DNA from 2 places in the Dietzia sp. SL131 genome. Region 1 is predicted to be linked to the other one. Evidence: riboswitches for the same ligand, from Rfam matches in the RefSeq annotation. Region 1 holds a riboswitch; the other holds the start of a gene.
The links. A riboswitch is a leader RNA that binds a small molecule or an ion and turns the genes downstream of it on or off. The one in region 1 is predicted to bind cyclic di-AMP.
Positions count from the first base shown of each region.

Region 2: another riboswitch for cyclic di-AMP. It lies ahead of OVA21_RS02505 (transglycosylase family protein); the one in region 1 lies ahead of OVA21_RS05275 (C40 family peptidase).

Region 1 covers NZ_JAPPRI010000003.1:947,496-950,887, forward strand. Annotated here, with positions in the region: gene OVA21_RS05265 (DEDD exonuclease domain-containing protein) at 1-921, opposite strand, end outside; gene OVA21_RS05270 (hypothetical protein) at 1,076-1,294, shown strand; cyclic di-AMP (ydaO/yuaA leader) riboswitch at 1,374-1,522, shown strand; gene OVA21_RS05275 (C40 family peptidase) at 1,535-2,146, shown strand; gene OVA21_RS05280 (NlpC/P60 family protein) at 2,579-3,392, shown strand, end outside.
Region 2 covers NZ_JAPPRI010000003.1:389,230-392,621, forward strand. Annotated here, with positions in the region: gene OVA21_RS02495 (helicase-associated domain-containing protein) at 1-977, opposite strand, end outside; gene OVA21_RS02500 (hypothetical protein) at 1,080-1,280, shown strand; gene OVA21_RS02505 (transglycosylase family protein) at 1,378-2,013, opposite strand; cyclic di-AMP (ydaO/yuaA leader) riboswitch at 2,022-2,179, opposite strand; gene OVA21_RS02510 (hypothetical protein) at 2,361-2,648, opposite strand; gene OVA21_RS19230 (cold-shock protein) at 2,764-3,165, shown strand; gene OVA21_RS02520 (DUF2771 family protein) at 3,174-3,392, opposite strand, start outside.

The DNA.
Region 1 (3,392 bases):
CGACCGGGTGTTGAACGGGGGTTGAAGCGAGTCGATGAGCTGTTCCTCGACGGTCCACGCCTCGAGGAGGTGGGCGCACGCGACCGAGTCGATCGAGTCGGCCAGCCCGACCATGGTGCGCATCCGTCCGCGCGTGTCACCGCCGGAGTAGTAGGACCGGGCCCGTCTGCGGACCGCGCCGGACGAGCCGACGTACAGGGCGCCACCGGCGTCATCCCGGAACACGTAGACACCGGGCCCCTCGGTCAGCGAGCCGGTCATGGCGGCCCGCCGCCTCACCTCCGGGGAGAGACGACCGTCGTAGGCCCGTAGCTCCGACAGGGTCGAGACCCCGCAGTCGCCGACCCGCGAGATCAGTGCGTGGAGCACGTCGACCGTGGCGCGGGCGTCCTGCAGGGCCCGGTGATTGGGCTCCACGGTGGCCCCCAGGTGCGCGGCGAGGACTCCCAACCGATGGCCTCGTGTCTCCCCGCGGTGCAGCACCCGCCTCGCGAGAGCCAGGGTGCAGAGCGACGGGGGATCGGGCCACGGGCGCCCGGTCGACGCGGCGGCGGCCCGCAGGAAGCCCAGGTCGAACCGCGCGTTGTGGGCGACGAGGACGGCCCCGCGGGAGAATTCGAGAAACGTCGACATCACCTCGCCGAGACTCGGGGCACCGACGAGGTCGTCCGGAGCTATCCCCGTCAGTCTGCTGATGTGGCGGGGCAGGGCACCGTCGATCGAGACGAACGTCGACAGTTCCGCCTGCACCTCGCCGCCCCGGACGCGTACCGCGCCGATCTCGGTGATCTCGTCGCTTCCGGTCCGGGTGCCCGTCGTCTCCAGGTCGACCACGACGAACGTGACGTCGGACAGCAGAGGCTCGAGATCGTCGAAGGCTGCCTGCACCCCGGTCGAGACGGGGGAGGGGGATCGGGGCATGGCGGAGACGGTAGCCCCGCCCTCCGACACCGCCGGCCCCGCCGTGGTTGTCGGACCTTGTCCCTAGGGTGCCCCGCAGTACGACCACCCCGGGCCCGGATCGCGGCTCGATAACGAACGGGCAACACGCCCAGGACGAAGTGTGAGGTAGATCATGTTCACGATGGACTGCGTGCGGTGTCCCGCAGGACCCGCCGCATGTGACGGGTGCATCATCGCCGTTCTCGACGCCGGAAAACCGCAGGTGGACGAGCTATCTCCGGAGTCGTGCGGCTATGTTCTGGACCCGGAGGTCCGCGAGGCGATCGACGTCCTGCGCGAGGTCGGAATGGTCTCCACGGTCGAGATTCTGGGGGCTGACGTCGCCGCGTGAGCGATGAACTGGACTTCGACGAGACGGTTTCGTAACCTTTTCGAGACCTCGGAAGTCATCGCCCGCCTGCCGGCGGGGAGCCGGGGTCACACCTAAGCGCCGAAGGGCGCACCGGGGAACCAAGATCCACTGGGGTGAATCGCACGAGGGCCTACAGGTCCGAAGCGTAGGACAGACTTCCGTGTCCGAACCCGTCAGCTAACCCGGTCGGTGCCGCAGGAAGAAAGAGGAACAGTCTTCGTGGGAGCCCACAGCATCAAGACCAGCTCGACCGGCCGCCGTGTCGCCGCCGCCGGCCTGCTCGCAGCCGGAGCCGCTGTCGCCGGTTCCGGAACCGCCGCCGCCGCACCCGTCACCGTCGACGTCCCCGTCGAGCTGCGGCTGCCCGGCGTGCCGAACCAGGTCTCGTTCGACCTACCGGAGGGCATCGAGCTCCCGGCCGGCCTGGCCCAGGCCCAGGCACAGGCGGCGCCCGTCGAGTTCGCCGCCCCCGCGCCGGTGGTCTCGACCGGCCAGCGCATCCTCGACGCCGCCACCACCCGGGTCGGCTCGCCCTACGTCTGGGGCGCTACCGGCCCCAACTCGTTCGACTGCTCCGGTCTGACCTCGTGGGCCTACAAGGAGGCGGGGATCTCCATCCCGCGCACCAGCCAGGCCCAGATCGGCGGCGGCACCCAGGTCTCCAAGGCCGACCTGCAGCCCGGCGACATCGTCGCCTTCTACAGTGGCGCCAGCCACGTCGGGATCTACGCCGGCAACGGCCAGGTCGTCCACGCCCCGTACTCGGGCACCTCGGTGAGCTACGCGCCGGTGGACTCCATGCCGTTCTACGGTGCGACACGCTACTACTGAGTCGGGTCGCTCCCCGAACCTCCGCAGACCCCGTCGGCGTCCGGTCTCGAACCGGTCACCGGCGGGGTCTGTCGTCTGTAACATCCCCTCTCGGGTACCCGATTCCACCGTAGGCGTCGGCTGGGCGCCCGCGCCCTGCGTGACCCGGATCCGAGAGTTCGACGACACCAGATGACCCGCAGCCTCAGCGTGCTCGCGATCGCAGCGACCGTGACCACCTCGTTGACCCTCGGTCCCGCGCCGGCCGGAGCGCAGACCACCACCCCGGACCGGTCGTCGCCAACCGCGACCACGGCGCCTGTCCCGGGTCCGGTTACCCCGCCTGATCAGGTTTCGACTTCTCCCGCTCCGTCGTCGACCGCTCCGTCTTCCCCCGCTCCGTCGCAGACTGCACCGTCCACCACGCCGTCCGCCACAGCGGTGCCCGGCGAGATGAGCGAGGACCTGGCGGAGCTGGCCCGGTTGTCCGAGGAGGCGGGAGCATTGGGGGAGCAGCTCCACCTCGCGCGCGGGGAACTGGACCGCGCCAACGGGGAGCGCGTCCGCCTCGAACGGGCCGCCGGGGTCGCAGCCGGACGGTCCGCCCTCGCGGACGGCACCGCGCGCCGGGACCAGTCCATCGTCGATCACCTCGCGACCATGCGGTACCGGGGCGGGGACACCGGCGCCACACGGGCGGCAGTGCTCGCCGAGAGCCCCCGGGACCTGGTCGACAGGCTCGACACGCTGCGCCGACTGTCCGGGGCCACCACGAGTGCACTGGACGCCTCCAGAGCTGCGTCCCGGGATGCGGTGCAGCTCAGGGAAGAGGCCGCGCGTTCCGCGGCCGAGGCCCGGGACGCGGCCCGCGTCGCGCAGGAGCGAACCGACGCGCTCGCCCGCCGAACCGAGGAGATGCGGGTACGGATGGATGAGGTCCGTCGCCGGGTCGACGCACTGTCGGACGCACAACGCGATCTCTGGATCGGCGGACCGGTGGTGCCGGAGGGGTACGTTGCCCCGCCGGTGGACGACGTCAATTCCGCGGCGCTCCGAGTCGCACTCTCCCGGCTGGGCGCGCCCTACTCGTGGGGCGCGACGGGCCCGTCCGAGTTCGACTGCTCCGGTCTCATGGTGTGGTCGTACGCGCAGGAGGGCAAGGCGCTGCCCCGGGCGAGCCAGGCGCAGGCGGTCGCGGGCGCCCCGGTGGCGATGAACGACATCCGGCCCGGTGACCTTGTCATCTACTTCCCCGGCGCCACCCACG
Region 2 (3,392 bases), 560 kb from region 1:
AGGGGGAGCTCGCGCTCGACGAGGCCGGAGGCGCGGGCCACCCGCCGCAGTTCGCGCACCCCGACACCGCCGGCCTTGAGGGTGGCGGCCGGGGCGGTCGACAGGGCGGAGAGGACCGAGTCGCAGCGGTGCAGCAGCTCAAGGGCCGCGACGCCGCCGGAGGCGTCGACCCGGCCCGCCCCGCCCGCCCCGCCCGCGGCCGCCCCGGCCCTCGGCGCGGCCCACGCAGGGGCGTGGAGCAGCGACGATCCCTCGTCGCGGGCGCCGTGGCGGGCCCGGTCCAGCGCGTGGGCACGCGGGACGACCACCTCGCCGTCGTCCCCACCGGTCACCTCCGCGAGCCCCGAGCCCGCCAGCTCTGTCGCGGCGGCACGCACCGGCTCCGACGCCCCGGCGCCGAGAGCCCCGACGGGGGTGCGCCCGCGGGCGATCGCCTCGAGCACCCCGACCGCCGGAGCGGACAGGCCGCCCCAGGCGACGTCGAGGTCGGCGCCCGCGGGCTCGCCGGGGTGCGGCGCCACCACCGGGGCCGACCGGACGGCCACCGCCGTGACGGGCGCCATCCGGACATGGTCCCCTCCGCCCCAGAGCAGGGTGAGGTCGCGGAGACGGGCGAGGGCGGCGTGGAAGACGGGCTCGTCGTCGTCGACACCCAACCGGCCCGACACCGCACCCAGCGGCACCGCCCCGGAATCGGCTCCCACCGCTGCGGCGGTGGCCAGGACCACGAGCTCCGGCCACGTCAGGGTCCCCAGCGCGCGGGCGGTGGACGCCGGCAACCGCAGCCTCGACGCGAGCACGTCGACCGAGGCCGGGGGAGGGGTGGCCACATCCGGACGCGACTCGCACACGCGGACGAGCGCGTCATCGGACAGTCCGGCCAGCCACGCGGGGAAGTCCGGCTCGTCGCCGGCGGCACCGGGGGAACCAGCACGGCGGGGGGCGACACGGCGGGAGGAGGCTCGGGAACTCGGCATGATCCGTCCCAGCCTAGTGAGATCGCGGCGGCGGTGAGGACCGTCCGGGTCCGATACGACCCGGATGCTGACGGGACGCCCGCGAGGTGAGACACTGGACACGTGGCTGCCAAGAAGAATCTGACCCATGACAACCCGGGATGGCCCGACGCCTCGTTCGGCGAGCACCCGGTGACCGAACTCGCCGCGCTGGTCGCGGGAGGCCTGTCCCCTTTCGGGCAGGAGACCTTCCCGCTGCCGCAGCATCGGCTGGGCTACCTCCACCCGGAGACGGTGGTCAACAGGACCGTCCGCACCCGCTGAGCGCGACGCACTCACACACGAGGAAGGGCCGCCACTCCCTGCAGGGGGTGGCGGCCCTTCCTCGTGGTCCGTGGACCGGGGCTGCGCGGGTGACGCGTCAGTTGGCCAGGTAGGTGGCGAAGAAGCCGTCCACCAGGTCCTGGTTGCCGGCGTAGGCGGCGTCGACGGCGTCCCGGTTGGCCTCGTAGGTGTCGGCGATCGGCAGCACGATGCCGCGGCCCTCGGCGAAGGAGGACAGGGTCGCCACGTGATCGGCGGCGGTGACCGCCTCCGGGGCGGCGGGCGCGGCCGGGGCGTGGGCACGCGGGGCCGGCGCGGGCGCCGGGTTGGACAGGTCGCGCGGGGTCGGCGCGGAGTTCAGGCCCAGCTTGGCCGAGCAGGCGGGCCAGGCGCCCCAGCCCTGACCGGCGAGGGTCTTCTCGGCGATCGCGATCTGCTGCTCGCGCGTGGCCTGGTTGGCCGTCGGGGCGTACTGCGTACCGCCGTAGGCGGCCCAGGTGCTCGGCGAGAACTGCAGGCCGCCCTGGTACCCGTTCCCGGTGTTGATGCCCCAGTTGCCGCCGGACTCACACTGGGCCAGGCGGTCCCAGTCGGAGTCGGGGGCGGCGTTGGCGGCCGGCGCGAGGGCCAGGCCGGCGGCGGAGAACGCGGTGCCCGCGAGGACAACCTTCACAGCGTTCCTGGGCGCTGAGGAGGCGGCGGCGGCACGGTGGCGTCCGGTGTAAGAGGTCATGTCGTCAGTCCTTTTCACTCTGTGCCTACGGGGTGAGCTGTCGGGTTCGGACGAGTGCGTCCGGCCGCCGGTGGCGGCTTCACCCCAAGGCGACCATCGGTCGCCGGGCCCGTGGTGGGCCCTGTCGGGTCCCCCGTCCCCGCCCGGGTAATGGTCACTGTGGCATCGGCCGCTGGGCGGGGTTCGGTAGGTGCGTCCGATGCCGACTCGCTGACGAGTCTGCTACGAAACTGTAGCGGTCCGATGCCGGATCGTCACCATTCTGAAATAAACCGAGGCAGTGTGGGTCTGACGTGCGCGCCGTTATCGGCTCGTTACCAGCGACGTTCGCGGACGGGTGTGGTTGGTCACACCGACGGCGGCCGCGAGCCGAGGATGGCGTACAGCAGTCCCAGCAGGAACCCCACCGGGGTGAACGACATCGCCCCGAGATAGAGGAGAGTCGGCGCGTCGCGGCCGAGCACGAACGGGGTCAGCGCCGCCGCGACGGTGAACAGCACCCCGATCGTGAAGATGACGAGCGCCGTCACGAACAGGCCCCGGCGTCGTGGCCGCACGGGGTCGGCTGCCCGCGCGGACGCGGCGGCGTCAGGTGTCCAGGGGTCGTCGGCAGGGCGTCGATCGTCGGCGGTCACACGGGGAGGTTACCGCTCGCCTCGCGGTGGGCACCAACGCGCACGAGGGTAGTCTCGGGGCATCAGTCATGGTTGTCGGTCGCGTATCCCGCGTCCGGTCGGAAGGTGGTTCGCGGTGCCCAGCGGCAAGGTCAAGTGGTACGACGCGGAGAAGGGCTTCGGTTTCCTGTCCCAGGAGGGCGGAGAGGACGTCTACGTGCGCTCCGAGGCGCTCCCCGCAGGGCTCGAGACGCTGCGTCCGCGCCAGCGCGTGGAGTTCGACATGGTCTCCGGGCGCCGCGGCCCCCAGGCGTTGCGCGTGGTGGTCCACGACGAGCCGACGGTCGCGGAGGAGCGGGCCCCGAGGAGCGGGCCCCGACGTTCGGCGGACGAGCTGCACGGGATGGTCGAGGACATGATCAAGGTGCTCGAGTCGACCGTCCAGCCCGAGTTGCGCCGTGGTCACCGGCCGGAGGCCAAGGTCTCGGGCCGGGTGGCGTCGGTGCTCCGCGCGGTCGCGCGCGAGCTGGACGCCTGACCCACGGATCAGTCGGCGTAGGTGAAGCGCACCGACCACTCGCCGTTGAGGATCGACTCCGACCCGTCAGCGGCATAGACGATCGCGACCGCACGGATGGCGAGGCCCTCGATCCGGCCCTCCTCCGGGGTGGTCACGGGCACCAGCAGCTGGCCCGGCCCGCCGGCCTCGACGGTGTAGTCGCGGGAGCCGTCGGCGCGGATCTCATAGACGTCCATCGTCGACGC